DNA from 4 places in the Brevibacillus schisleri genome. Region 1 is predicted to be linked to each of the others. Evidence: riboswitches for the same ligand, from Rfam matches in the RefSeq annotation. Region 1 holds a riboswitch; each other region holds the start of a gene.
What was found. Region 1 has a riboswitch for cobalamin ahead of metE (5-methyltetrahydropteroyltriglutamate--homocysteine S-methyltransferase). Riboswitches for the same ligand answer to the same signal wherever they lie in the genome.
Positions count from the first base shown of each region.

Region 1 (7,414 bases):
TTTGTTAAGGACATTTGTCCATATAATTTTAATGGAGACAATATAGCTTTTATCTGATTCCATTGCAGAGAAATAATAAGGATGCTTACCATCATCGAGGAAACTAAATAATCATCTAGTATTTCAATGCCTGCTGGAGTAATCTCTACTGAGATATTTACAAAATATAAAAATGACATAAGCACAAATGATCCCAATTTAAAAAATCAAAACATGCTTTACTTTCCCATAGATATTTTCAATTATTTTAAATTGGCCCATGGTAAAACCTATCATCATCAGAGATAACCATTTACTAATTGCTGAGAAAAGTTCTAGCCATGCAATTCTCTCCCCATAATACGGTTGACAAAAGGCAGTTACGATAGACAAAATGATTAGGATTATCGTTACAACTAAGTTCGTCCATTGATTTGTTTTAAAAAACAGAGCTATAAATAGGCCAAGTACAGCGTACTGCATCAGCACATCATGAATACCTGACGGTGCATAAAATGTATGGATCAGTCCTAGTATAAATAAGAAGCAGATTCTGCGGAAAAACAGATGGTAACGGTTCTTTATTTGTTGTTGGGATCGATTCATAAAAAAGTAGCTTCCAAGTCCAAATAAGAAAAATAGAATTGGATAAAATTTACTGTTAAAAATATAATTCAGTCCAGCATGTAATTCATTATAATTCGACACATTATTCATGACCTGAAAACTATTCACAAGAAGTACCCCAATCAAGGCAAATCCTCGTAAGTAATCCATAATGTCTATTCTTGTATACGAATTTATTTTATTCATGCAGAATCTCCTCATTGAAAATATTTATTTAGATTAAATACCTTACCTACCTTTATCTTTTCAACTCCCCAAGTCGGTTTCATGACTTAAACATACACGTTATCTTTAAATAATTGAATGACTGCTGTCTTACAATACAGAATACAATCTTACTAAATCGTAAAATTACCAGAGCACCCCATTTAAAGGAGTTAGCCATAGACGAAAAGGTAAATCGTACGGAAGCGGGAATTAATCCAGTGGTAGAAAACGACTTTCTAAATAGTCATAACAAAAATGCCTCCGGTGACCTGTTGCAACCAAGGTCATCAGAGGCATCTATTCGTTATAGGGGTGAAAGTGTTCCCCCTTACATCTCTACCTTCCGCTTCCTTCTCAATACATGACGTTCCTTCGCTTTTTCATACTGAATGCGCTCTTCCTCAGTATCAGGAATGACACCAGGCACGATCGTCGGCTTTCCTTGATCATCGAGGGCAATCATCGTCAGATACGCGCGTGCTGTCATGCGCTTTTCCCCGGTCAACAAGTTCTCCGCTTCCACTCTCACGAATACTTCCATCGATGTCTTATGGGTCCAAGTGACATATGCCTCCAGGTTGATCGCTTCCCCTGTCTTGATTGGCGCGAGAAAATCAAATGAATCGCTGGACGCAGTGACAACAGGCTTACGGCAATGTCGCATAGCTGCGATGCAGGCAATTTTATCTACATAGGCCATGACTTTTCCACCGAAAATGGTATGGTGGTGATTGGTATCCGGCGGAAAGACGAGATCAGTCAAAAAGGTTCTCGATTGTTGGATCGGTCGTGCTTCTGTCATCATTTGTGTGGCTCCTCTCATACATCGCGTTCACCTTCCCGACTGAGCTGTCAAACGATTCCGAATCGCCTTCGTTGCCGCAACCATGTTTCGTAATGACTGAACGGTTTCTTCTCTTCCTCTCGTCTTCAGCCCGCAATCCGGGTTTATCCAAAATTGGTCCGGTGGAAGTACTTGTACGCCTCGTGATACCATATCTTCCATTTCTGAAACAGCTGGAACTCGGGGGCTATGGATATCATATACGCCGAGCCCGATGCTTTTATCATACGTACCTGTTTCGAACACAGACACGAGCTCTCCGTGGCTGCGTGAGGTTTCAATCGAGATCACATCGGCATCGAGTTCGCTGATGACATCCATGAAATCATGGAATTCGCAATAGCACATATGTGTATGAATCTGGGTGCTCGGCGCAACAGTGGAAGTCGCTAGACGAAACGCTCTGACAGCCCACTCGAGATAAGCTGCTTGCTCTTCTTTTTTGAGCGGAAGTCCTTCGCGCAGCGCTGGTTCATCGACTTGAATCATGAGAATCCCCGCTTCTTCCAAGGCTTCTACTTCTTTTCGCAATGCCAACGCGATTTGCTCGCACACTTCTTGTCTGGAGACATCGTCTCGAGCAAACGACCAATTCAGAATAGTTGCTGGGCCCGTTAACATACCCTTCATTGGTTTGGCGGTCAATGATTTTGCATACACACTTTCTTTGACCGTCATTGGTGCCACAAACTCCACATCTCCGTAAATAACAGGTGGCTTCACGCAGCGGGATCCATATGACTGCACCCAGCCGTTTTTCGTGAACAAAAAGCCATCGAGCTTTTCGCCAAAATACTCAACCATATCGGTTCGTTCGAACTCACCATGGACGAGGACATCCAGACCGAGCTCTTCTTGTATTTTGACCCATTCCTTGATTTGCGCCTGAATGAAAGCGTCGTATTGCTCCACTGTCCAGTTCCCTTTTTTAAACTGCTGTCGTGCTTGGCGAACCTCTGCCGTCTGCGGGAAGCTTCCGATTGTGGTCGTTGGCAACAGCGGCAGCTTCCACGTATTTTGTTGAATCTCTCGACGTTCAAGAAAAGGAACACTTCTTTCAAGTTTGGCAGCAGCGATTTGACGTAAAGCATTCTTCACATCTTGACGATTCCTTGCTGGAGATAATGCCAGCTTCAGCAAGTCCGCTTCATTTTGAGCGATCTCTTTTGAAATGACGTACTTACCATATCGGAATCCTTGGACTAAAAGCTGTACTTCCCCTAGTTTTTCGTCGGAAAACGCCAATACAGACACGACTTCCTCTGGAAATTCGCTCTCTGCTTCAACTGTTACAGGAACGTGCAACAAACTGCTAGATGGCTGCAGCCACAGCTTTTCGAGTGGAACGATCTCGGAAATTTCATTGACCAGCTCCCATTTCTCCTCAATGGACGCACGCCATATGTTTCGACCGTCGATGATTCCCGCTGCGAGAATCTTGTCTGCTGGAAACCCGTGTGTTTTTAGATGAGTCAAATTGCGCTTCGCTCCGTGTACAAAATCAAGACCGATTCCTTTTACCGGTAAGGAAACTAGCTCCTTGTACCAATCCACCGCTTCAAAATAGGTTTGCAGCATGCATTGTAGATGCGGGAGTGCTTGACCGATTTGCGTATAGATACGCTTGATGATGGCGCGTTCTTGCTCAGAAACATCCAGTACAAATGCAGGCTCATCGATTTGCACCCATTCCACGCCGTGCAGCTCTAACTCCCGGAGAACGTCTATGTAGAGCGGAACGAGTTGATCCACGACGATCTCAAATTCGTTTTTCTCATATCCTTTAGACAATTTGACAAAAGTATACGGGCCTACAATAACAGGCTTTCCGATGAAGCCATACTTTTCTTTGGCCTCCAAATAGGCCTGGAGAGGTTTGTTCTCGGTTATGGCCGGTTGTCTTTCACCGAACTCCGGGACGATGTAATGGTAGTTCGTGTTAAACCATTTCGTCATTTCGCTGGCGACAGCTTCCTTCGAACCGCGAGCCATGGCGAAATATGTGGCTAATGAAACCGGGCCTCCCTCGTATTCATAACGCTTGGGGACCATTCCAAACATCACAGCCATGTCTAGCATTTGATCGTAGTACGTAAAATCACCCACAGGGATCAGCTCGACCCCTTTTTCCTGCTGACGTAACAGGTTTTGGTGACGGATTTGCTCCATTTGCTGGATCAGGCTTGCCTCATCGATGCTGCCTGCCCAAAATGCTTCCAATGCCTTTTTCCACTCGCGGTTTTTCCCGATCCGTGGATATCCCAAATTGCTGCTTTTCATGAGCTTCCTCTCCATTCTTCATTCGATCTTGACTTGAATCCGCCCAATAAAAAAGGCATCTCCAACGATCAAAAAGAACGTTAGAAATGCCAAATAAGCACTGAGATCACAGCATCCTAACACCTCCCTATCTCCCGTAGGTTAAGCAGTGTCGTCGAAACAGGCAGGTCTCCTGACTTTGGGATCATCATCTGCACATGCCTTCCCAATCCGTTTGGATCAGTGGCTAATAAATGTGCCGACTCCCCTCATACAGTGGCGGGACCGTGTCGGATTCTCACCGACTTCCCTTTTCATCCTTGGTCGAACTTGATAACCAAAGAACCTGTTCCCACTCCTATGAAATTATCATGGTTCTGTGAAGTGCCCCAGAAAACGAGCAGGGCAGCATACTGTTCATACAGTAACACAGAATCCATTTTTTGTCATACTAAAATCTAAAATCATCGTCCGTCAACGGCTCTACGTTTAGTGTACGGACATAACCATTTCCTTTTTTCGAGAAGAAGTCATGCTGCTTCGTCTGCGTGCGAATGCCGTTCAGCACGATCGGGTTCACTTCTTCCTCCGGGAATAGCGGGTCCAGCCCCAGATTCATCAATGCCTTGTTCGCGTTGTAGCGCACGTAGGCATGAACCTCGTCAGCCAAGCCTATTTCGGTATACAACGAAGTCGTATAGGCCTCTTCATTTTCTTGCAGCTCATGCAAAAGGGCATACAGCTCCTCTTTTGCTGCGGTCTGCTCGACCACACTCAGGCCTTGATAGACTTCTTGCGCGAGAACGCCGACATAGAGACCGTGGATGCTCTCGTCACGAACAATCAGGTCGATAATTTCCCCACTGCTTGTCATCTTTCCTTGCCCCGCCAAATATAGCGGATAGAAGAAGCCGCTGTAAAACAGATAGCTTTCCAGGAAGACGGACGCTACCATCGCCATGTACAAGTCTTTCGGTTTCTCAATTTCCTGATAGCGTTTGGAGATGAGGGCCGCTTTCTTTTGCAGGTGTGGATTGTTTTCTACCCACGAAAAAATACCGTCAATCTCCTCTGTCGATGCCAGCGTTGTAAAAATGCTGCTGTACGATTTGGCATGGATTTGCTCCATCATGCCCATAAAGGCGAGAACCGCTTTTCTTTGCAGTCCATCGACATGCTCCATGATCTTCGGCATCCCTACTCCACCCTGAACCGTATCCAGTAAGGTGAGACCGCCCAATACTTTTTTATACGTATCCCGTTCAGTCGCACTGAGCTCCATCCAGGCCATCTTGTCATCTGACAACGGAATCTCATCATCCGTCCAGAACTGCATGATGTTTTGATTCCAAAACGTCATCGTAAAATCGTCGTCCGGCCTGTTCCAATTGACTGCTTTCATATGGCGTTCCTCTTCTCTTTTTGCTTGATGCTTTTCCTTTTATGAATCTCGTTCACTAAACTGCGCAGCTAATGCACTCTTCTACAGTCAAATGCTTCGTACGCGTATAGTAGAGCGACTTCAGACCTTTTTTCGCTGCGTAAATGTAATAGCGAGCTAGCTCTCTGGTTGAAATGTTGCTGTTCACGTGCAGCACAGTCGAAATTCCTTGGTCGATGTGCTCTTGAATTTCGGCAATCAGATCAATCACTTTGAATTGGTCGATGACATACGCCGATTTGTAGTAAAAATAGTTTTCCTGCGACAAGTATGGCATCGGGTAATACGTCGTAGAGTTGGCATACGTTCTCGTTTCGATATGCTCAACAATTGGCATCACACTAGAAGTCGCATTCTGAATGTAGGAAATGCTCTGTGTCGGTGCAATCGCCAAACGGTACGCATGATAAACGCCATGCTTTTGCACCTTTTGCTGTAGATCCGCCCAATCCGCTGGCGTCGGAATGTGCATTCCTTCAAAGAGAAGCTTAGCTTTTTCCGTCCGCGGGCTGTAATCGTTCGTCACGTACTTGTTAAAATAAGTGCCTTTTGCATATTCCGATTGTTCAAAGCCCAAGAAGGTCTTGCCTGTTACCTTGGCAATTTCCATACTTTTTTCCAAGGAGTAGAAGTTCATCATCATGAAGAACGTACGGGCGAAATCTTTCGCTTCTTCACTTTCGTAAGCGATTCTGTTCTTTGCCAGATAACCGTTCAGGTTCATTGCACCGAGACCTACGGAGTGCAGCTCGCGGTTTGCCTTTTGAACGCCTGGAGCGTTTTCTACGCGCGTCATGTCACTCACGGCTGTAATGGCTTCGATTCCTTCGTGGACGGATTCACGGATCATTTTGCGTTCCATCACGTTGACAATATTGAGCGATGCCAGATTGCAGCTAATATCGCGACGAATGATATCCATCTCGCCGTAATTGGTAATCGTCGAAGTCTCCTGTAGTTGGAAGATTTCCGTGCACAGGTTGGACATTTTTACCGAACCGAGATCTTTCAGTGCATGGTTGTTGTTCGCATTCGTTTTGTTCATGATGTACGGATAGCCCGATTCCATTTGGATCATCGCGATTTTGGTCAACATCTCGCGTGCGCTCATCACGGTCTTTTTCTTGATGCGATCGTTAGCAAAGAGCTCGTCGTACATCTCATCGAGGTCCATATCATCCAGATGCACACCGTATTCTTTGTACACGGAGTATGGAGCAAACACAGTCAGTGGCTTGTTTTCCTCAGCCAGCTTGTAGAACACGTTTGGTACGATCAGGCCGATGGACAACGTTTTGATGCGGGCTTTTTCATCCGCATTGATCTTTTTGCAATCGAGAAACTCGTTGATATCCCAGCCGAAGATGTTGTAGTACGCTGCACCTGAGCCTTTCCGTTGCCCCATTTGATCCGCGTAGGAAAACGCATCTTCCAACAGCTTGAGAACCGGCATGACACCTTTTGCCGCGCCCTCGACGCCTTTGATCGGCTCTCCTCGTCCGCGAAGCTTGGACAGGTTTACGGCTACACCGCCGCCAATTTTGGATAGCTGCATACAAGTTCCCAAAATAAAGTTGATGGAATTCAGTGAATCATCCATTTCGAGCAAGAAGCAGGAAACCATTTCTCCCCGGCGGCTTTTTCCTGCGTTCAGGAAAGTTGGTGTCGCTGGTTGCAAGCGTTGGTCCATCATGGATACTGTTAAACGCTTAGCGAGCTCAAAGTCACCTTGTCCAAGGGACAGTGCCACAACGGCCACCCTGTCTGGATACTGCTCCAAGTACATCGATTTATCGTTCGTTTTCAAAGCGTAATCTTTATAAAATTTGGAGATAGCCATATACGAAGCAAATTGAAAATCGGCGTCATAGGCCAAACGGAAAACTTCATCGACCTGCTCAACAGTGTATGTTTCATAGACGTTTTCATAGAAGTCATTCTCGATCAAATAGTCCATGCGTTCTTTCACACTGCCAAAAGTCATCGTGTTGGACTGCACTTCTTCCATGAAGACCGCAACCGCCTCCCGATCCTTTTCCAGTTGATAAAATCCGTCG
Region 1 covers NZ_JBVNDM010000001.1:3,586,478-3,593,891, forward strand. Annotated here, with positions in the region: gene ACUUHJ_RS16755 (DUF418 domain-containing protein) at 1-179, opposite strand, end outside; gene ACUUHJ_RS16760 (heparan-alpha-glucosaminide N-acetyltransferase domain-containing protein) at 199-792, opposite strand; gene ACUUHJ_RS16765 (acyl-CoA thioesterase) at 1,142-1,636, opposite strand; gene metE (5-methyltetrahydropteroyltriglutamate--homocysteine S-methyltransferase) at 1,646-3,937, opposite strand; cobalamin riboswitch at 4,083-4,281, opposite strand; gene nrdF (class 1b ribonucleoside-diphosphate reductase subunit beta) at 4,368-5,318, opposite strand; gene nrdE (class 1b ribonucleoside-diphosphate reductase subunit alpha) at 5,374-7,414, opposite strand, start outside.

Region 2 (7,414 bases), 1.4 Mb from region 1:
TCTGAGGAAATTGCCACCCAAGATTCCTTCGATTTCTGTATCCGTGTACCCGCGATTCATCAGTTCACGTGTAATTTCTGGAAAAGACGCATGGCCTTTTACTACATCAAATGGCATTTCTTTGGTTTTGGCAATCTTGTCCAAGGGCAAATATTTCGTCAAATCATCGCACAGGTCTAGGCCTATACCGATGTACCTTGCTCCAACAAGCTTTTTCATGTAGTCAACATGATCTATCAGTCTCTCGATAGTTGCATCGGCGCTGTTAGCTGCTGTGAACATGCTAAACGCATTCAACCCGACAAGTCCGTCCTTTTCTGCAATCGCTTTGATCTGCTCATCTGTCAAATTGCGCATCGTCGGTACGACTGTTCGGCTGTTGGAATGAGAAGCAATCACTGGCTTTTCAGCGATTTCCATCACGTCCCAGAACCCTTCGTCATTCAAATGGCTCACATCGATGACGATCCCCAGCTTTTCCGCTTCTTCGATAAGACGCACACCGAAATCGGTAATGCCTCCTTTTTTCCCTTCGCGCACCGGTGCAAAAAAACTGCCGTCCCCAACGAAATTGCGCCGACTCCAAACCAGCCCCATCATCCGTACTCCGAGCTCATAAAAGACACGCAAGAGACTCAAATCGTTATGCAGTGGCTCTGCCCCTTCCAACGACAGAATGAACGATACTTTTTGCTCCGCTCTTGCCCGTTGCAAATCATCAAGATTTTTGGCGATGACGATGTGCTCAGGTGACTCTGCCGCCTCTGCATGCATAGCGCTGATCTGGTTGAGTGCCTTTCGCAGACTCATCTCCGGTACAAAAGCATCCTCGACGAACACGGCTGCCACGATGGAATGCACGCCCCCCTGCTGAAACCGTGGCAAATACTCCGTCTCGATCATTTTGGTTCGACCGTATCCACGCTGAATCTCCACATCCATCAGCAGATCAAAATGCCCATCCAGAACGTGAACACCGTCATGAAATTTGCGCGCCTGTTCTCTCGTTACTTCCGTCATACGGGTCATCTCCCATCTTGTTCTATGGATTTTTCTTATCGAGATAGTTGTAAACCGTGAATTTGGATATATCCAACAATTTCGCGACGTATCGCACGGCTCCTTTGATCAATAAAAGAACCTTTGCATCTAACAGGTAAAACCCCGACAGTTGGAGCGAAGTTCTCTTCCGCTTTTACTGCCGTTGGCTTAACAAAAAAGGACGCCGACTAGGGGCTGTTGACAAAAAGGGTTAGGGACCCAATGCCCTAACCCTTTTGCCGTTTTTTCACTTATACGTCGTCGGATTGTTTTGTTTCGTAACCTGTGATTAGTTTGCTTTTATCATTCGTTTAATGTTAATTGCCATTGCAGAAAAGAGGCAGTGTTCGGATACATTTCGAATGCCTCTTTTGTATGTTTCTTTTAAGTTATGCTGCCTTTTCATTGTACCGAAGGTACCCTCGCACCATATTCTTCTTTGCCTTTGGATAACACTGTACTCTTGGCTTTGCTTCCTTGCTTGGTTGCGTTCTTTAGCCTCTTGGAATAATGGTCTTTCTATTGTTTTGCGAGATGCGGTTTGTCCAAAACATTGTTGGCGTAACTCACAGGACTTACAGTCCTTTGTTTGGGCAGCATAAATTTTGCTATAACTTTGTTTCCAACTGTGCCACTTAACATGAGTAAATTGAAGTGCCTTGCCATTCGAGCAATAATAGGCATCGTTCATTTCATCAAATGTAAATTGTACTGACCTTTCGGTCTGATCAATAACACCTTTTATCGGAGAGATATAACCGGTTATCTTTAAATTTTCTAATTCATGGTGTACTCCAGAGCGATCATACCCTTTATCTGCGCCTACTTTGCCAATATGTAAACCAAATTTCTCTTTTTGTATCTGTAATCGCTTTATAAATGGTTCGTGGTCATTCACATTAGCAGCCGTAACGTGTATATCAGTTATGATTCCATGCTTAACGTCCACACTGGTATGCGCTAAATAGTGAAATCCCTTGGGTTTATTAGGACGGTTCAATAAACCTGACTCCGGGTCTGTTGTGCTCTGTTTTACTTCCTTCTCAGGAGGAGAGGTTTTAGGTTTTCTTCCTCGTTTTTTCCTAGTGGGATCGTTATCTCTGTCTTTTTTAATTCTCCGTGCTTCCTTTTCTAGCTCTTCAAGGTACTCAGTAGGCTTTTTCTCCACTAAAACTTTTTCTGACCTATTAATCGATGCATTCGCTTTGATGTGAGTAGAATCAACAACAATTATTTCCCCAGTAACTAAACCAGTTCGAATACATTCCGAGACGATGTGATCGAAGATCTCCTGAAAAATATGACTTTCTTTAAATCTACGACGGCGGTTCTGGCTCAGTGTGGAATGATCGGGAACAGTGTCAGTTAAGTCCAATCCTAAAAACCATCGATAGGCCAAATTCACTTGGATTTCTTGTTCCAACTTCCTTTCGGAAGGGATGCCATAAAGATACCCGATAAGGATCATTTTCATTAACAAAACTGGATCAACTGAGCGACGACCTACAGGCGAGTATAAGTGTTGCACTTTCTCATAGATAAAAGAAAAATCAATCTTATTACGAACAACACGTAAAAAATGATTCTCGGGTACAAGATCATCCAAATTTAAGAACATAAACTGGTGCTGTTTGTCTCCATCGATTCCCATCATGAGATAGCCCTCCAAAATAAAAAGAACCGTATAGAAATGATTTCTACACGATTCCCAGAAACCCCTATCTCTACGGCAATTTGTCAACAGCCCCGACTAGGCATCCCCTCTTATGAAAATCAAAGAAACTCAACTTGTCCCCCGTCAGTTGACTCCACTTATTACCTTCTGGATAGATGGCTTCACACGGATCGCTTCCGAGTAGAAATATACATGCTTTTTTCCAGTAATAGGATGGGTCGTCACTTCTGTCTCTACTCCGAAAACATCCCGGATCAGAGTGGGTGTCAAGACCTCCTCTGGCGTCCCTGATGTAACGATTTCCCCGTCACAGATCACGTACAGACGATCACAGTACATCGCTGCAATATTGAGATCATGCAACGAGGACAACACTGTAATCCCAAGATTTTTGACCAGATCCATCACCTGCAACTGGTATCGAACATCCAAATGGTTCGTCGGTTCGTCAAGGACAAGGAACTGGGCTTGCTGCACCAAAGCTCTGGCAATTAACACCCGCTGCTTCTCTCCACCCGATAAACTGAAAAAGCTGCGATCGGCATATGTTTGCATCCCTACCCGCTGTAGTGCTTCTTCACAAATCTGAAGGTCTTCTGCGTTATCAGACTGAAATAGTCGTTTATGCGGAGCACGTCCCATATTCACGATTTCGGTTACCGAAAAATCAAATTCAACAGAGGACTCCTGCCGTACTGCTGCCATTCGCTGAGCGTTTTGACGCGAGGTTAACTTGTATACGTCGTCGCCATCCAGTGAGATCCATCCCGAACGCGGCTTCAGTACCCGATAAATACTTTTTAGCAATGTGGACTTCCCACTGCCATTCGGCCCGATCAGTCCCACAAACTCTCCAGAGCGCACCTCCAGACTGACGTTGCGCAGGATTCCCTTTTTCTCCAGTTCGACCGATATATTCTCAACCTGCAAATTCATCGTCCGCTACCTCCAAAGGAATAAGAACTCCGCAACATCAACCAGATAAAGAATGGACCACCACATAGCGCTGTCAAAATACCGATCGGCAGCTCCTCCGGTGCAAATGCAAGCCTGGCGACTACATCAACCCAGATGAGAAATATCGCGCCAAACAAAGCGCTGACAGGCAGGACACGTCTGTGATCTGATCCGACCATCACACGGACAATATGGGGCATCATTAATCCGACAAAACCGATTGATCCCGCGATGGACACGATCACCCCCGTGAGTAGTGCCGTGATCACCAGGAGAAGCTTGCGGAATTGTACCGTATTAACCCCCAGTGTTCCCGCTGACTCCTCGCCCATCAGCATCGCATTGAGCGAGCGGTATTGGGCCATTAAGACGATGAGACAGATGACAACAATCAATGTAGGGATCGTCAGGTACTCCCATTTGCCGCCAGCCAGACTGCCACTCAACCAAAACAGGACCGTTCCAATTCCATGCTCATTCGGTGCTGAAAACACAAGGAGACTGGTAATGGCCGACAAGATCGCAGATATCGCAATTCCAGCCATGAGCAGGCGTACCGTCGAGTTTTGTCCTCCAATACGAGATAGCGTAAAAATGAGAATGATGGACACGAGAGAGCCTGTAAAAGCGCCAAAGGTTAACGCATATTGCCCGTACATGCTGAATGCTCCGAAAATAATTACGGAAGTAGCTCCAACGGAAGCACCTGAAGATACGCCTAACACATACGGGTCAGCCAGGGAGTTGCGAACCAACGATTGGATCGCTACTCCCACGACAGACAGACCTGCGCCGACGATCGCCCCCAAGAGTACACGCGGAAAGCGAATATCCCAAATAATTGTTTGCTCCCCTTGGGACCAGTCCACCTCAATCCATTGGGTCAACATCGGAATTTTTGATAAGGCAATTTTCCATACCGTAGTCGGTTTAATCTCCACCGATCCGAGCGTAACTGCGAACGTAATCGAGAGGAAGAGTCCGACCAATAAAGTAATGATGATAGAAGGTAACTTGATCTGTTGCAGTGCTATTCCCTCCCTTAAAAGGGGCGTACTCTATTTGAATTTATCCGGGTAGAGTCCTTCCGCCAAAATTTTCAGCGCAATCGGTGCTCGAACGCCTTCAGAAGCCGCAGACAATGGCAATACAACCAGTCGTTGATTTTTAATCGCCGGGATATCCGCCAGTTCTTTTTTGGTCAAAAGGAAATTACGCTTTTGCTCAACAGTTCTATCCCCGTAGTCTACGATAATAATCACGTCTGGATTGCGACTCACTACTTGCTCCCAATTGACCTCTGCCCAACCCTTTTGAATATCGTCAAAAATGTTCTTGCCGCCAGCCGTTTTGATTAAGGACGTCATGTAGTTGTTGGCTGCTGTGAATGGCTTATCTTCCCCGTTGTCGTACACGAATACTTTAAGTGGCTCGTCCACCTTGCCAATTTTGCTAATCGTTTGATCCATTTCACTCTTCATTTTATGGATCAAATCATTGGCTTTGTCCTCCACACGGAAAATGCGTCCGATGTTCGTAATATCCGCGAACACATCGTCGATCGTTGGACCAGGCTTGTTAGACGATTCTTGCAGATACGATTTGATGCCGACCTTTTCCAAATCCTGCATCGTTCCTACGCCCTTTTCGCCGAAACCGCTTTTCCATCCGGCGTACACGAAGTCTGGGTTCGCTGCCAACAGCACTTCTTTCGTAGGATACTTGTCAGACAGGACCGGAATCTTGTCATAATCTGCTTTTAACGCTGGAAGGATTTCATCGTCCAGGTAAGCGGTTCCGACCATTTTATCAGCCAGGCCCAACGCCAACATGATTTCGGTGACGTGTTGGTTCAATGTCACGGCACGTTCAGGTGCTGTTGGATAGGTCATTTCGATGCCATTATTGGTGAGTGTTACAGGCTTGCTCTCTGCTGCTGGAGCAGCGGTTTGTTCTGTTTTGGCTGGAGCCTGCGTTGTCGTAGTGGAGCCGCATGCCGAAACCAAAAGCATGGCAGCTGTCATGATACCGAAAGCTAGTCCTTTCATTACTGTATGTGTTTTGATTGTATGAAACATCTGTAATCCCCTTTTTCTTTTATAAATGTTGTAGTAAACCAATTGCTTCCACAAAAAAAGCACCCCCCATTTCAATCGGGAGGTGCATGACAAACGTAGATATAGCCATAATAGGCGCAAAGGCGCCCTTTCATAGACTGTTTCCACATCTGCCCCATCCTCGTGGGTCGATTGTAAATGATCGCATGGCAGGTCTCCTGGCTTACGGATCAACACACCCAGCTACCTTCCCATTTTTTGTCTCGCAAAAAACAGTGGCTATTCGCTAGGCGCTCCTCGTTACAGTGGCGGGACCGCGCCGGTTTTTCACCGGACTTCCCTTTTAAGCTGACGGCATATGCCATCCAGCACCATTCGATACGTATTCAATTTTTCCAACTTATTCATCCGTTAATAGAAGTCAGTTTTTTCGGGAACTGCGTGAGTATTTCAACGCCCGTTTCCGTAACCAATACATCGTCTTCAATCCGCACGCCACCTACTCCTGGCAAATAGATGCCCGGCTCGATGGTAAAGACCATTCCTGGACGAAGCACTTCTTGGTTCTGGCTGTGAACAGACGGATATTCGTGTACATCCATCCCTAGTCCATGCCCAAGGCGGTGCATGAAGTATTCTCCGTAGCCTTTTGCGGTGATAACATCGCGAGCGGTTTTATCCAAATGCGCAAAGGTCACACCCGGACGAATCTCAGCAATTGCCGCTTCGTTAGCAGCCAATACTGTCTCGTAAATTTCTTGTAGCTGGGCGCTGATCTCGCCTACAGCAAAGGTACGCGTAATATCGGATACATATCCGTTCGCAGCTACCCCGATATCAAACAAAAGCAAGTCGCCTTCTAGCACCTGGCGCGTTCCTGGCTTCCCATGTGGCAAAGCGGACTTCTCCCCTGCCAATACCATGGACGTAAAGGATGGACCTTCTGCACCCCAGCGCTTCATCTGGAATTCCAGCTCAGCTACGATTTCTGTCTCGGTCATGCCTGTCTTGACTTTTTTCAGGGTCTCCCGCAAGGAATCCTCGACCAACTGAACAGCGTGCTTCAGACGATCCACTTCGTCCGCAGATTTGATCAAACGCATTTCACGGAGTGGCTCTTCCACGTCTACATAGCTCGACGCCAGAACAACTTGTCCAAGTGCTTCATAGCGCTCGACAGTCATATGACTTTTTTCAATTCCAAGCTTCGCCAAGTTCGCTGGTAACACTTGCTTGAGGATTTCATACGGGTTTTGGATATCCGTATGTGTATGGATATCTTGAACGAACGAAGCCTCTGCTGCTGCCTCACGATCAAGAGCAGGTACAATTAAGGAAGGCTTTCCTTCAGCAGGAATAACAAGACCCATAAAACGTTCATGTGGGTCAGTAAAAAATCCGGTCAAATAGTAGACGTGCTTGGGAGAGGTAATCAACACCGCGTTCAGCTCTTGCTCTGTCAAAAACGTGTGGAGCTTCGAAATGCGCTCTTGAAACAACTTCTTCACCCTGCTTTCACCAATTATTCTATTGCGAGAATACCACTTCCCCATCAAAAAAAGAAGAGTTCAATTGCAAAATCTACTTCGGATCGGACAACCTAAGGGTGGGGTGAAAACAAAAATGGAACAAATACTCGTCCATCAGGATGGCAAGCAGTTTGCTTTTCACATATCGGGGAAAG
Region 2 covers NZ_JBVNDM010000001.1:2,231,107-2,238,520, reverse strand. Annotated here, with positions in the region: gene ACUUHJ_RS11120 (dipeptidase) at 1-1,020, opposite strand, end outside; gene ACUUHJ_RS11115 (helix-turn-helix domain-containing protein) at 1,043-1,117, opposite strand; gene ACUUHJ_RS11110 (IS1182 family transposase) at 1,331-2,695, opposite strand; gene ACUUHJ_RS11105 (heme ABC transporter ATP-binding protein) at 2,840-3,652, opposite strand; gene ACUUHJ_RS11100 (FecCD family ABC transporter permease) at 3,649-4,707, opposite strand; gene ACUUHJ_RS11095 (ABC transporter substrate-binding protein) at 4,732-5,751, opposite strand; cobalamin riboswitch at 5,922-6,121, opposite strand; gene ACUUHJ_RS11090 (M24 family metallopeptidase) at 6,135-7,229, opposite strand; gene ACUUHJ_RS11085 (alpha/beta fold hydrolase) at 7,354-7,414, shown strand, end outside.
Region 2: another riboswitch for cobalamin. It lies ahead of ACUUHJ_RS11095 (ABC transporter substrate-binding protein); the one in region 1 lies ahead of metE (5-methyltetrahydropteroyltriglutamate--homocysteine S-methyltransferase).

Region 3 (7,414 bases), 2.0 Mb from region 1:
TGAGAGCTTAACACTTTGTCAATCGGCTCCCGTGTTCCGAATACCCATTTGGTGTAACGAATCAAACCGTATCGATTCATAATATCATGGGAGGTAATAACGCCCTTTTGCAAGAGACGCTCATGAAATACGAGGGAGGATACAAAGCCTAGAAATACGGGTACCTGTGCGTTTTTTTGCAGGTTATCAAAGGCAGATTGAAGTGTTTTTCCTTTTCCGATCGAAATGGTCGCAGGTGGTGCTTGAAGAGTGGTTGATGATTCCTGTTTCGCGACGGTAGACAGGTCGGTGGATTGGGCGTAGATAACATACTCATTGTTGACGTAATCAATGCCCATGGCAGATAAGTAGCGAAGATCCTGAAGTGATTTCTGGTCCCAGCAACCCCCAAGAAGAATGGATGCCAACAGCAGCACAGTAAAAGCGATGCGCATGCCCTTCATTTGTTATCGCCACCTTTAGCAAATCTCGTCCGAAAAAAGCTGGTCAAGGACTTAAACATGACATTGATCAGCGTGGACACAGAGTTGGAAGAACCCATCAAAATATACGATCTACCAAACGAGGTCAAGGTGGACAAGTAGTACACAATGGCAATCATTCCGAGTACAAAGCCGTACATGCCGATGGTTGCAGCAAGGAAGAAAACGGCAAAACGCACAACTGTTACCGCGCCGCTTAATGCCTGATTGACCAGTGTGAAGGAGGCGACGACGGTAAGGGAGCCGATAAACAGCATCGACGGTGATGTAAGTCCTGCACGAATGGAGGCATCGCCGATAATCAGTGCACCGACAAGTGCCAGTGTTTGCCCGACGTTTTTGGGCAGACGGGCACCTGCCTCACGCAGAAACTCAAAAATAAATAAAATGATAAATAGCTCCATCGGCGCGGAAAACGGTAACCCTTTTCTGCTTTGGGTAACGGTAGCGAGCAATTGAAACGGATATTGCTCAATATTATAGGCGGACAGGGCAATCCAGAAGCCAGGCAGGAAGATTGCGATCCAAAATCCCCCCAGTCGCAGCATGCGTTCCAGCCATACATAGGTAACCGGATATTGATCGTCTTCAGGAGTTTTGATCAGTTCCAGCAAGGTTACAGGTGCCACGATGCACAAGGGCGAACCGTCTACCAACACGATGACCTTGCCTTGCAGCAGCATATAAATCGCAAAATCAGGACGTCCCGTATAATTAACCAAGGGAAACACCGAACGAGTGTTGTCGCTCAGCATTTTTTCCAGAATGGCGCTGTTCATAATTTTTTTTGACGTACATTTGCGGAGTCTTTCGCGCATCATCTCTACCAGATCTTCAGATACCCCGTCTGTGATATACATCATGCCGACTCTTGTGCGCGAACGCGTTCCGAGAATAAAAGGCTCATAAGCCAGGGTAATGGTTCGCATACGCTTGCGAATGAGTGCAACGTTCGTGGAAATATCCTCAACGAAACCGTCCCGGGGACCTTTGATCGAAATCTCCGTATTGGCTTCCTCAGTGCCGCGCTCTGGCCGCTTAGAAATATCCCAGGCGAAGGGAGGAGTATCACCAATGAAAATCAGCAAATCTCCAGCGAAAAGTCGCTCAATCCACAGCTCTGAATCCGTGAAAATGGGGATGAGGGGCAAGGAGCGCAAATCTCCCTCAGTCAGGAAACGTTCAATCTGTGGTAATGCCGTATCTTGTAATTGGCGAACGTCTGCAAGTCCTTCGCAATAAAGCATTAGCACTGGCTGATCCTCGGATGTGACTGTGCGCATAAAAATGACGTCCGCACAATGCGCGAATTTTGCTCGCAGTTCCTCTTCAAGGGTCATGGCCTATTCCCTCCTGTTTGGGTGGTTTGCGCAGGGAAATCAGGATGAGTGCGAGTGTGACAATGATCATAATGACGAAATAAAGCGGATAGTATACGTACGTTAGGAAGGAAACGAACTGCATGTCGCTATACGGGAGGCTGGTAAATGCGATCATGCTCCCTCCGAGAAACAGGATCGTGTATTTGCGTTGTTTTCTGGTATGGATCGTGAGTAATTCTCCCAGGAGCAGCAAGCAGATGGTGATTCGAATAAAAGCGCCAGAGAGCCACTGGAAAATCGAGAAGAACTCCATATTTTCGATGTCTTTTCCGATGGTGAGGAGCCGCCATTGTTCAAATGCCGGAAAACGTTGACGCGCAGACTCGACCGGTCCGAATTCTGCAATAGCCCCCGTCAACGGACTGAGTGTCAACAGAAGCGTGATGCCGAGCATAACGAAATAGTGTACGAGGCGGAGTGGCTTTCGGACGTGATGCTGAAGCAATAGCAACAGAAACAGCTCGGTAATACCGCCGCCAAAGTAGAGCGTCCCCACTAGCAGAGGACGATAACCGTTCTGGAATAGCGGCAGTAAAAGACTATAATCCTTTTTGGGAATATTGCCAAAAGCGACGAAAAATCCAAGCAACACAACAATAGGCAGAAGAATTCCTGCTGTGATACCAACGGAGGTCATTCCCCCGATAGCAGCGAGCACACATAAGCCCATCAAGGCGATTGCAGTCACCCACTCGGGTGTGCGAGGCAGATAGTTGACGGTAGTCCATGTCTGGGTATCGATCAGATTGGTTAACGCCATCAAATACAGGCAGATCATGATCGGAGTGAGTAAGAGATGGCTGACAATATTTCCTGTTCGCTGCTGAAGCCATTCATACAAGGCTTGTTGCTTTATTGTTCGATTGATTACAAACAATAGATACACCCACAAGGAAAAAGGAATACCAGCAAGCAACACGCTCAACCAAGCATCTCTTCCGGCTTTACTCAGTAAGAGGGGAATGACGGTTACGTGGTTCGTAATGCCGATCGTCAGCATCATCACCATAATGGCTTGACCAATCCCGATTTTTCCGTCCACTTTCATGAAAGACTAATCCCCCTATGCGTGGTGGTGCTGTTAGGATTTGCCTGCTTACTTGGAAATATGTATCACGTATAAAGGTTACATCCTCCCGAAAAAGTATGGTATTCTACTATGAGGTAAAAAGGTAGAAACGGAGTAAGGAGTGCAGCCGATGTATCAGCTCATAAGAAAATATCTGTTCCAACAAGATGCGGAAGAGATTCATGAAAAGACAATTGGTGCCTTAAGGCTGGTGGAGGATTCTGCTCCAGGCAAAAGCATCCTGAAGATGATCTATCAGGTAAAAGACCAGCGATTGGAGAACAAGCTGTGGGGAATGACGTTTCCGAATCCAGTCGGACTTGCAGCCGGTTTTGATAAAAATGCAGAAGTCTATCATGCGTTGGGTGCTCTTGGTTTTGGGTTTGTGGAAATCGGGACATTGACGCCGCAGGGGCAGCCAGGCAATCCAAAGCCCCGATTGTTCCGATTGCCGGAACATCAAGCTGTCATTAACCGGATGGGCTTCAACAATCACGGTGCGTATCTGGCTTCCCAGCATTTGGTCGATTACGCATACTCAGATGTTCCGATTGGGATTAACATTGGGAAAAACAAAGTAACGCCGAATGAAGAAGCGGCCGTCGATTATAGCAAATGTATGGACATGCTCTATGCATACGGTCACTATTTCGTCATTAACATCAGCTCTCCGAATACCCCGAATCTGCGTGACTTGCAGGAAACGGAGAGCTTGCGTCATTTGGTGCGTGCAGTAAAAGAAAAGGCAACCGAAATGGAAGGGCGTTCCATCAAGAAAAAGCCGATCTTGCTGAAAGTAGCGCCAGACATGTCAGATGAGCACATGCGCGATGTTGTTCACGCTGCTGTAGAAGAAGGCATTTCCGGAATTATTGCGACCAATACGACACTGTCACGCGAGGCCGTCTCTGGTCATCGCTTTGCCGAGGAAGCGGGCGGACTGAGCGGTAGACCTCTTACAGAGCGTTCCACAGCTTGGGTGAAGGAGATTTATCAAGAAGTAGGAGACAAGGTACCAATCATTGGTGTCGGCGGTATTTATAATGGGGAAGACGCCTACGCGAAAATCCGGGCAGGAGCCAGTCTTGTTCAGGTGTATACGGGGATGATTTATCAGGGCCCAGGTATCGCCAAACAAATCAACAAAAAACTGCTCAAGCTCATGCAACGCGATGGTTTTAAACATATTAGTGAAGTAATTGGCGTAGACGCAAAAGAATAGATAGAACAAAGTACGCATAGGTAGATGGTTCCGTTTGTAGTGGGTCATCTACTTATGCGTTTTTGCTTATATTCTTCCGATTTATGTAGTGATCCGGTATAATGATGTGGGACAAACATGAATTGTCAGTCAATTGCATATAGTCGGCGTTAGGTGCCTTTATGTGACGCATAAAGGGTAACAGGGAATCGGGTGAAAGTCCCGAGCGGTCCCGCCACTGTAACCAGGGAGCTCTCTTTGAGAAGGAAACCACTCATCTTCGTATGGGGAAGGACAAGGAGCGCATGGATCTGGAAGCCAGGAGACCTACCTAGTAGCCACACCCACAGAACCTTCGCGGAAAGGAGCGGTGAATACGAGGCAATGAGGCTGTCTAGTCAGTCTGTTGTTTTGTGTGCACATCTCGTCCACTGATGGATGGGATTTTTTTGTTTGGAGGAAAGAATGAAAGCCAGTGAAGGAGGATAAACATGAATCGATCTCGTCTCGTATCTACTTGTTTGATGATCGCGGGCTTTGTCTTGTATTTTTTGCTCAATGAACCTGAGACAGGACATGCAATGCACATCATGGAAGGGTATTTGCCATTATCCTGGGCCTTATTTTGGTGGGCTGTGTTCTTGCCATTCTTTATTCTTGGGATTCGCTCGATTAACAAGATTGTAAAAGAACATCCCGAGATGAAGCTCCTTATTGGCGTTGCAGGAGCATTTGCCTTTGTTTTATCTGCATTGAAAATCCCTTCGGTTACAGGCAGCAGCTCTCACCCGACTGGAACGGGCCTTGGCGCCATTATGTTTGGGCCTTTTGCGATGTCTGTGTTAGGGAGTATGGTGCTCTTGTTTCAAGCCTTGCTTTTGGCACATGGGGGTTTGACTACGCTAGGGGCAAATGCTGTATCCATGGCTGTGGTAGGACCTATGGTGGCATACGGAATCTATTGGCTGATCATGAAAGTGGCCGGAAGTCAGCGTCTGGCGGTTTTTGCGGCGGCGGCTTTGGCTGATCTCGCTACCTATGTGGTGACTTCGCTTCAACTGGCACTCGCATTTCCAGCTGAATCTGGCGGAGTGTTGGCTTCGTTTGCCAAATTCGCAGGAATCTTTGCGTTCACGCAAGTACCGCTCGCTATTAGTGAAGGTCTGTTGACCGTTCTTGTTTGGAACTGGTTGTTATCTTATAACGCAAAAGAGCTTACACAGCTTCGTTTGCTCAAACGGGAGGAATCGCTGTGAAAAAAGGATGGAACTGGCTTTTACTCTTGGGGGTAATCGTACTGGCTACTGTCCCGCTGTTACTAGTGCAGGACTCGGAATTTGGAGGCGCAGACGGCGTGGCAGAGGAAGCGATCAAGGAAATCGCTCCGAACTACGAACCATGGTTTCAACCGCTGATAGAACCGCCAGGGGGAGAGACGGAGAGTCTATTGTTTGCGGTGCAGGCGGCGTTGGGAGCGGGAGTGGTTGGCTACGCCGTGGGCTTGTACAAAGGTCGGCTGGATAAACGGAAAAAATGAACGGATTGCAGCTTGATTCTCTCTCTTATCAAAACAGGCTAAAACATCTGCCGCCAGCTCATAAGCTATTGCTGGCGAGTGCAATGTTACTGCTCGTCCTGGTGGGACATGTATGGATGCAGATGGCGGTCGTTGTTTGGATGACGATATGGGTAGTGGTGTATGCCCGTATTCCTGTCCGTATCTACTGTGCCTTTATGATCGTGTCACTCTCGTTTTTCGCGGCGGGGCTCCCTGCTCTATTGATTGAAGGGGCGAGAGCAGGAGGAGTACAGGTCCAGGTCGCGGCAGCATGGGAATTCGGTACGTATGTGCTCTATGTGCCGATGTCCTCCTTCAGTAAAGTTTGGATTTTATTTTGGCGGACCATGGCGAGCTTATCTTGCTTTGCTTTCCTTTTGTTTACCGTGCCGTTTGCCGAAATCTTGCAGGTGCTTCGGCGGCTTCATATGCCTGTTCTTGTGACTGATTTATTAATGATCATGTATCGGTTTATTTTTGTGTTGGTAACGATTTCTCACCAGCTCTGGATTGCCCAACGTTCGCGCGGAGGTCATCGCGGCTTCCGGGCGACACTTCGGGATGCAGGGGTTCTCGTTGCGCAATTGTTTGTCAGAGCGATGCGCAAATACGAAGCCCTGCACAAAGGAATGGCGGCAAGAGGTTTCGGGGAGAGCATGCAGGTGCTCTCGTTTCATTCCCATGCCCGCTCGCGCCGCTATGAGTGGGAATCAATCGCAGGCTGTATCCTGCTGGTGCTGCTTGAGTGGTGGACAGGAGGTTGGCGGTTATGACATCACGGTTGTTGGAGTTCATCGATTTGCAGTACACGTATCCAGGAGGGCGGGGACCAGTCCTGTCAGGGCTGTCCTTATGGATTCCAGAGGGGAAAAAATGTGTTCTTTTGGGGCGGAATGGCTGTGGGAAGTCGACCCTGTTCTTGCATGGAAACGGGATTATCGAGCCACAGAAGGGACAGGTGCTGTGGAAGGGGAAACCCATTGTCTACAAACGAGCCGTATTGCAAGAGATGACGCAAAAGGTAGGCTTGGTCTTTCAAGATCCCGAGCATCAGTTGATCGCAAGCACAGTCGCGGAAGATATATCCTACGGTTTATGCAATCAGAAGCTGCCCGTGGACGTAATCCGGGCAAAGGTAGAAAAGGTGCTGGATGCATTCGGGTTAAGAGAGCTGGCAGAAGCTCCGATTCATCATTTGAGCCTGGGACAAAAACGGAGACTGGCACTCGCGGGGGTCATGGTCATGGAGCCGGAGCTTCTGCTATTGGACGAGCCTACTGCGTATCTGGATCGCTATCAGACCAAAAATTTGCTGCGGGAGCTCGATGCCATTCATCGGCAAGGAACGACTGTTTTGATGGCAACACACGATATGGATATTGCGTTTGAATGGGCCGAGTGGATTTGCATCATGGATGAAGGCAGGCTTGTGTTCGCGGGAGATCCGCAGGAGGCATTGGAAAACAGAGACATGCTGGAAAGCCTTCATCTAGGTATGCCGTTGCTCGTGGATGTGTGGGAGGCACTGCCTGAGCAGTGGAAGCGAGAGTTGGGCGGAAATATTCCACGTTCGGTCGACGAGCTGCGAAAAATGCTAAGTGTTCAGCGGGTGTGGTGAATGGAGTGGGCGCTTTCGGGTAAGCTAACCCCAAAAAGCCATGGAGGTAAGCAGTATGGAACATGACTCTGTCTCGAGTTCATCTGTCCCGAATCATCAGGAAA
Region 3 covers NZ_JBVNDM010000001.1:5,559,227-5,566,640, reverse strand. Annotated here, with positions in the region: gene ACUUHJ_RS26480 (Ger(x)C family spore germination protein) at 1-443, opposite strand, end outside; gene ACUUHJ_RS26475 (spore germination protein) at 440-1,822, opposite strand; gene ACUUHJ_RS26470 (GerAB/ArcD/ProY family transporter) at 1,812-2,912, opposite strand; gene ACUUHJ_RS26465 (quinone-dependent dihydroorotate dehydrogenase) at 3,064-4,155, shown strand; cobalamin riboswitch at 4,290-4,483, shown strand; gene ACUUHJ_RS26460 (energy-coupling factor ABC transporter permease) at 4,626-5,390, shown strand; gene ACUUHJ_RS26455 (energy-coupling factor ABC transporter substrate-binding protein) at 5,387-5,671, shown strand; gene cbiQ (cobalt ECF transporter T component CbiQ) at 5,668-6,465, shown strand; gene ACUUHJ_RS26445 (energy-coupling factor ABC transporter ATP-binding protein) at 6,462-7,310, shown strand; gene ACUUHJ_RS26440 (hypothetical protein) at 7,366-7,414, shown strand, end outside.
Region 3: another riboswitch for cobalamin. It lies ahead of ACUUHJ_RS26460 (energy-coupling factor ABC transporter permease); the one in region 1 lies ahead of metE (5-methyltetrahydropteroyltriglutamate--homocysteine S-methyltransferase).

Region 4 (7,414 bases), 780 kb from region 1:
CTGGCGACCTCTTACTAACCAGGCAACCAAAAACAGTGGAATATCCAGCAAAAGCATCACCATCGCTGGCGACAAGTCAAAGGCGTATTTCGCCAGTAACCCCAAGCCAACAAACCCGCCTTCAGACAAATGGTTCTGAAAGTTAATGTGATAATACGCAAAAGCAAGTAAACAAGCTCCAAACAAAATCATACTATAACGCTTAGATAACTGCAGCGCTCTCCTCATCATGGTTTCCTCGCATTTTTGTCGGTTTAGGCACAGACGACCAACCGACTACCGAGGAACATCGCAAGTATAAGTCGCTACTCATACAAAGGGCCTCGCTTTCGTAGTAGATTAGTCGTCTTCAGTGACGAGCGACTACTACGAAGCTAGATGTAGGAGAGGTCAAAACGTTTCCAGATCGTCCTATGGGGACGCATGGTATCCTGATCCCTTCCATGGCTTTTCTTGTATTATATCATAAAAAAGGTGAAAAGACGACTCGAAACCGTCTTTTCACCACGTTAAAATCGGAAAGCTTGTCCTTTTAGTTCCACCGGAATCCCTGCTGTGACAAGAAAAACTTGATCAGCAACAGCTGCCACGCGCTGATTCATCAGCCCCGCTAGGTCTCGGAACGTTCGGCCTAATGGATGTTGCGGGACGAGTCCGTCGCCAACTTCATTTGTCACCAGCAAAACGGTCCCCGGGTAGTCTTTTATCTTGTTTACCAGCACATCCACCTGTTGGAGCACACCCTCAAACGACTGCTCCTCCCCATCATGCAAAAGCCAATTGGAAAGCCAAAGGATCAAGCAATCAATCAAAATCACTGTCTGCTGTTCTTGTATGTCCTTTTGTGCTTCGAGCTTCGTCAGCCATTCTGTCAATGCATACGGCTCCTCAATCGTTTGCCAAGGAAAGATGGACTGCAAGCGGCGGTCGCGATGTTGCAAGATCCGCTCTTCCATTTCCTCATCAGTGATTGGTGCGGTCGCGATGTAAACACCCGAGGAGCCCAAATGAGCCGCGTATTTTTCGGCAAACGTGCTTTTTCCGCTGCGTGCTCCACCTGTTATCAGTACGATCATGCTTTTGTCTCCTTACACTTGCGATTGCAAAATAATTTGCGGCAAACGATGAACAGGATGCTCCATGACAATCGGTCTGGTTCCGTATACAGCCTCTATTCTGTCACTTTGCAAAATGTCTTTTGGTGTGCCGACGCTTATCTGCTTTCCTTTATGCAGCATCAAAATACGATCGCAGTAGAGGGAGGCCAGATTCAGATCGTGCAGCACAGCAATGACCGTCACCCGGGTCGTCTTTTGCCATTTTCGCACGATGTCCATAAGCTGAATCTGGTACCCGATATCGAGGTAAGTCGTGGGTTCATCAAGCAACAGCACCTGAGGTCTCTGGATCAATGCCTTCCCCAAAGCTACGCGCTGCTTTTCCCCACCACTCAACTGATCCAGTGTGCGCTCCTCCAAATGTTCAAGGCCGAGCATTTGTACGATTTCATCAATGAGCGATGCTACATCCTGCTTCTCTTCCCCCAGCCAATTTTGGTAAGGAAAGCGCCCCATCTCCAACACCTCTCGAACGCGAAAGCCCACTGGCGGCAGCCCCTCTTGCTCCAATACAGCCAGTATTTTGGCAAGCTCTTTACGTGGATAGGAATGAAGCTTTTTCTCCTGAAGCAAAATGTCTCCTGCATCTGCCTTAATGACCCCTGAAATCATTTTCAGCAAGGTGGATTTACCGCTTCCATTTGGTCCGATAATGCCAAAAAATTCTCCCTTGTCCACGCAAAAATCGATTCCGTGCAAAACTGGCGTATCCTGATACGATTTTTGCAAGCTGTGCACATTGATCATTGCATACGTTACCTCTTCCTAAAGCGTTTATTTTGCTTTAATAAATACGCGAAAAACGGTGCACCCAGAAATGCTGTCACGACACCGAGCGGGATTTCCGTTGGACTTAGCAGCATTCTGGCGAGAGTATCGGCCCACAGCACATAAATACCACCGCAGATCGCAGCCATTGGCAGTAAAATTCGATGGTCAGGACCGACAAGCATACGGACGAGGTGCGGTACCACTAGGCCAACGAACCCGATAATTCCCGCGATAGAAACCGCCGCTGCCGTCAGAAGAGTCGAGACGACCAAAACCACCAGCTTCGTTCGATCTACATGGACGCCGAGATGCGCAGCCTGCCGCTCGCCTAACGCAAATAGGTTCAAGGAACGTGCATAGCTTACCAGCACCATTCCGCCTATGACCAAGTACGGAATCAAGACATACGTGAAGGCCCAGCCCCGAAATGACAGGCTGCCCATCAGCCAGAACACGATCTCATTCACCGTCTGGTCGGATAGCGACACCATAAAGGAAACGAGTGAGCCGAGAAAAGCCTGCACCACAACACCAGACAAAATCAGGGTCTCCGTTTGCAGCTTTCCTTGCGTGTTCGCGAGTCCGAGTACGATCCATAAACTGAGCAGTCCTGTAAGAAAAGCGACAACAGGCGTGCTCCATGCACCCAAAAAGCTGATTTGCAAGCCAAACAGGATCAAAAAGGCTGCTCCGACAGCAGAACCTGATGCCACGCCCATCGTAAACGGATCTGCGAGAGGATTTCGCAAAACTCCCTGAAAACCCGCTCCCGCAAGAGACAAGCAGGCGCCAATCAAAACAGCCAATACAACGCGTGGAAAACGAACCTTCATGACAATTTGCTCAGATGACTCCGGCCACGTTACGGTGATCCACTCAGACAAGCCCGAGATTTGATGGAGCAGGATGAGCCATACTTGCGAAATGGGGAGATGTGCCGCCCCCATCGAGATGCTGATGACTATTGATGCCAGAAGGACGAGAAAGCTGACTCCTCCCCATATGAACAATCGTTTCTTCATTTTATTTCACCAAGTCTGGGTAAATCGCCTTCGCTACTTCGATCAAGCCTTGTGTAATACGCGGACCGGGACGGGACAAAATATTTTGGTCCATGCCAAAGATTTGTTTTTCACGAATCGCCTTCATTTTATCCCAGCCATTACGCTTGGCGATCATATCCTCCAGCTTGACGCCAGTCTTTTCATCGGTAATTCCGCTCGCATACAAAATGACGTCTGGATCGTTTTGCAAAATCTTTTCTTCACTGATCGGATTCCAGCCCTGTGTGTCAGAAGCAATGTTTGTCGCTCCAGCCAGTGTGATGAGTTCGTCCATGAATTCACCTTTTCCGACTGTCCAGCCTGGGGAAAATTCAAGGTATACCTTTTTCTTCTCTTCCGGTTTTACATGTTTCACTGCATCTTGAACGTACGCGATATCCTTCTTCATTTGCGCGACGACTTTTTCGGCTTGTTCTTGTTTGTTAGTGATCACTCCCATCGCTAACACATTGTTTAGGATGTCATCCATCTTTGTCGGATGGGTAATGTAGACGGGCATCCCGAGTGATTTGAGCTTGTCAGCCACTGGCTTCTCCATCGAAATCCCACCGACGACCATATCTGGCGTTTGAGCGAGAATCGCTTCTTCATTCGGTTTGACGACGCCGCCAATTTTCGGTTTTGCCTTCGCCGCTTCTGGATAATCATCATAGTCCGAGACAGCTACAATCCGATTTTCCAAGCCTAATGCGAACAAAATCTCTGTCTCGGCAGGTGATGTGGAGACGATTCGCTCAGGAGCTTTTGCAAAGGTTACTTCTTTTCCTGTCGCATCCTTGACTGTCAACGGATACGTAGTTTGTTTTGCAGGCTGCTCGGCTGTATTCTCTTGCGGTGCTGTCTGCGGTGCACTTGTTTGTCCACCAGGTGCTGGCTGGCTGTTATCGTTACCCGCACAACCTGCGAGGCTCGCCGCAACTAGTAGTGGGATCATGAATCGCAATGAACGTTTCATATGTAGAACTTCCTTTCTGCGTGTCTGATTGACTGTACCTTCCAATAAAAAAAGCGACCCTTGCTTCCATTCGGAAATCAAAGGGTCGGTACCTCAGGGCAAACAGACAGGACTGCTTCCTGAAATAGGCCGATCCTTTCCGCGAAGGCAACAGGCACGAAAACAAACAGGCAGGTCTCCTGGCTTACGGCTGAGTAACGAGCCGATTTACAGTGGCGGGACCGCGTCGGATTTTCACCGACTTCCCTTTTCACCCGATCTTTTTGAGAAAAGACGAGGCACCTATTTGCTGTTACGTTTGAAATTGTCACAGTCCATGACTCATCCTACATCATAGCATTCCTTGGGTGAAAAAAGAATGACAAACACGTAAGCTATTACTTTCTTGTCTGCTAAAAATGAAAGCGCCTGAACAAAGGGTTCAGGCAAATGGAATGCTTTTGGCAAAGCTTTTACCCTCGTTTGTGCAAATAATCCAGAATGCCCATGGCGCACACCTGTAAATCGAGCTTGAGTACTCCGAAAACTTCGTGGTCATCATTGATGCCTTGTGACTGTAGATGCTCCGAGACTCGTTCCAATAACTTACGAGACAGGTCAGCATATGTTTGTCCAGCAGCAAGTGTTGATTCTCCTTCCGCCACAAACACAGGGAGCCACTCACGTATTTGGCGGTACACATCGTCTACCTGTTCAGACATCCCAAAATGACCAAAGTAAATGCAATTCAGCTTGCGCGCTTCAAATCGACGTAGAGACGCTAACATGGCATCTGGGTCAAACTGATTCGGAGAAGTAGATGGCAGCACGAGGTGTATACCGTCCTTTTTAAGCTGCGGATAAAGTACACCTGCCGTATCACCTGTGAACATGCCGCGGCTAACGGGATCGTAGATGCTGAAATGATGATTGGCATGACCTGGCGAATCCAGAAACTCCAACATGCAATTCGCCCCGATCTTTAGTGTATCTCCGTCTCCACGAATCAAAATTCGCTCTTCGGGAACAGCCTCAATCGGATCAAACAATCGATCAAAATCATCATGGTACACCGCTCTCGCCCCTGCGATCAGTCGGCTTGGATCAACGAGGTGACGTGCACCCTTTGGATGGACGACGATCTTTGCGTTTGGGCAATCCTTTAGAAAAAGTCCCACTCCTCCCGCATGATCCAAATGAATGTGCGTCACGATGATGTATTTTACTTGTTCCGGGGTAAAACCGAGCTTGGCGAGGCCGGTCTTGATGTATGGGACGGAGGGGCTTGGCCCTGTTTCGACCAAAGTCAGTTCTTCTTCAGCGATGACATATGTCCCCGTGCGTTCCGCCCAGCCCATATCGAAACCGTCTATTAAATGGATGCGCTCCCCTAAGTAAATTGGCTGTGATGATTGCATGTAAATGCTCCTCCTTTTCAAAAACCATTTTATTGAGGGAATATTTACACTTTATCATCAATTTTGGACGAACTGGGAAAAACAACACAAATTCTTCATATTTTCATCGTAATATGAGGGTAGTAAAAACAATTCCTTTACCTGGAGGGGTGCAAAATGGGTCAGCTTTTTTCTGAGTTAAGACCTGAGCATGAGAAGTTTATCAAGAAGCAGCGAATGTTCTTCGTTGCCTCTGCTCCTATGGACACAGATGGTCACGTGAATCTTTCACCGAAAGGGTACGATTCCTTTCGCATCATATCGCCTACCGAGGTGGCCTATTTAGACCTGACCGGAAGCGGAAACGAAACCAGTGCACATCTACAGGAAAATGGCCGGATTACTCTCATGTTTTGTGCATTTGAAGGCCCCCCTCTGATCATGCGCTTATTCGGCAAAGGAACGGTTATTCTCCCAGATTCGCCTCGGTGGGATGAGCTCGTAAAAGACTTCCCGCTTCTGCCCGGTGCTCGTCAAATCATTACCGTAAACGTACAGGAAGTAAAGACTTCTTGCGGCTGGGCTATCCCCTTCTATTCCTACTCAAAAGAACGCGACACCCTTCAGAAATGGACTTTGGCTAAAGACGAGCAGGAACTGCTTGCTTATCAAAAGGAAAACAACGTAGTAAGCATGGATGGATTGCCAACACCATTGGGACAAAAGCTTTTTCCCGCAGTAGGTGGGGATAACGAAGCGTAAAATGCAAAGAAGCTGCCTTGCTCGCAGCTTCTTTGTTTGAAAACTCTTTACTTGCTGGTATAAATGACCACTGCATCGCGGAGAAACGCGGCTACACCTGGCTGTTCCTTGTCATAGTAAGCAGTAAAGCGCGGGTCATCGACGTACATCTGGGCAACACCTGCGTGCCCTTCCTTGCTGTAACTGTCCCAATAAAAGCTGAGCCATTGACGGTGAAGATCTGCTGCTTTTTGCGCAAGCTCATGAGCAGGATCTCCCGTCGCAAAGGCCTTTGCCAACGTCTCATGCAGTTCTTCATTTAACTGCTCAAGTGCGGCGTACTCCTGCTCGGTCATTCCTTTTATTTTCTGATTGGATTTGTCAACCTGCTCACTTCCATATTTTGCACGAATTTCTTCTCCGTATTGTGCCTCGTTGTCGTCAATCAACTTCTGCTTGAAGCCTTCAAATTTTTGTTTGTCACTCATCGTTTTGGTCCCCTCTCTTTGTGCTAATGTCAAATCGACATTGGCGATTAACGCATCCAATTGCGCTCGCCTTTCCAGGAGCTTCTCGCGGTGCTCCCACAGTGCTCGGTCAGCATCAAAGGTTGGTGAATCCAGGATCTCCTTGATCTCCTCCAAGCTCACACCCAGCTCGCGGTAAAAAAGGATTTGCTGCAATCGATCAACCTCAAGCTGTCCGTAAATGCGATACCCTGACGAATTGATTCTCGCCGGCTTGAGAAGCTCAATTTCATCGTAGTATCGGAGCGTCCGGGTGCTGACACCCGCCAGGAGTCCTAGCTTTTGCACCGTATATTCCATGTTCATTCCTCCTGACAAATTGATCGTACACATTTACGGACCGTCAATGTCAAACACATTTTCAGCATAAAATTGGCGTTACTCTCTATCCATAATTTGTTAAAATATAGATAACGCCATACAAGGGGGGACTTCGATGCTCTATATCATCGGTTTCATTGTAGCCGTAGTCGGTGCCGGATGGGGATTAACAGGGTTGCTTAGCCTCAAAGCCAGAGATAAACATGCCATCACGCATTACAGTGACGATGCTTATGCCCAGCAAACCTTGTTCCAGATGCACAATAATCCTAGCCAAGGAATGTAGAAATAAAAAATGGCTGCCCGCATCCTGTGCATGGCAGCCACCTTTCTTTTTACAGAGCTTGGAATGTATCAGTCAATACCGGTACGATTTGCTTCTTACGGGAGACAACGCCCTTCAGAACAGCTTTGTTGTCTACCAATGTTACTTGGTACGCTTTTTCTACCACTTGTGTTGCGCTACCAAGAGCGATCGCAACAGAATCGTTGTTCAAGATATCCGTTACAACAAACACGAACAGGTCCAAACCTTTTTCAG
Region 4 covers NZ_JBVNDM010000001.1:4,370,136-4,377,549, forward strand. Annotated here, with positions in the region: gene ACUUHJ_RS20665 (YitT family protein) at 1-231, opposite strand, end outside; gene cobU (bifunctional adenosylcobinamide kinase/adenosylcobinamide-phosphate guanylyltransferase) at 510-1,076, opposite strand; gene ACUUHJ_RS20675 (ABC transporter ATP-binding protein) at 1,089-1,865, opposite strand; gene ACUUHJ_RS20680 (FecCD family ABC transporter permease) at 1,874-2,911, opposite strand; gene ACUUHJ_RS20685 (ABC transporter substrate-binding protein) at 2,913-3,908, opposite strand; cobalamin riboswitch at 4,061-4,209, opposite strand; gene ACUUHJ_RS20690 (MBL fold metallo-hydrolase) at 4,361-5,305, opposite strand; gene ACUUHJ_RS20695 (pyridoxamine 5'-phosphate oxidase family protein) at 5,462-6,046, shown strand; gene ACUUHJ_RS20700 (MerR family transcriptional regulator) at 6,094-6,852, opposite strand; gene ACUUHJ_RS20705 (hypothetical protein) at 6,989-7,159, shown strand; gene ACUUHJ_RS20710 (manganese-dependent inorganic pyrophosphatase) at 7,209-7,414, opposite strand, start outside.
Region 4: another riboswitch for cobalamin. It lies ahead of ACUUHJ_RS20685 (ABC transporter substrate-binding protein); the one in region 1 lies ahead of metE (5-methyltetrahydropteroyltriglutamate--homocysteine S-methyltransferase).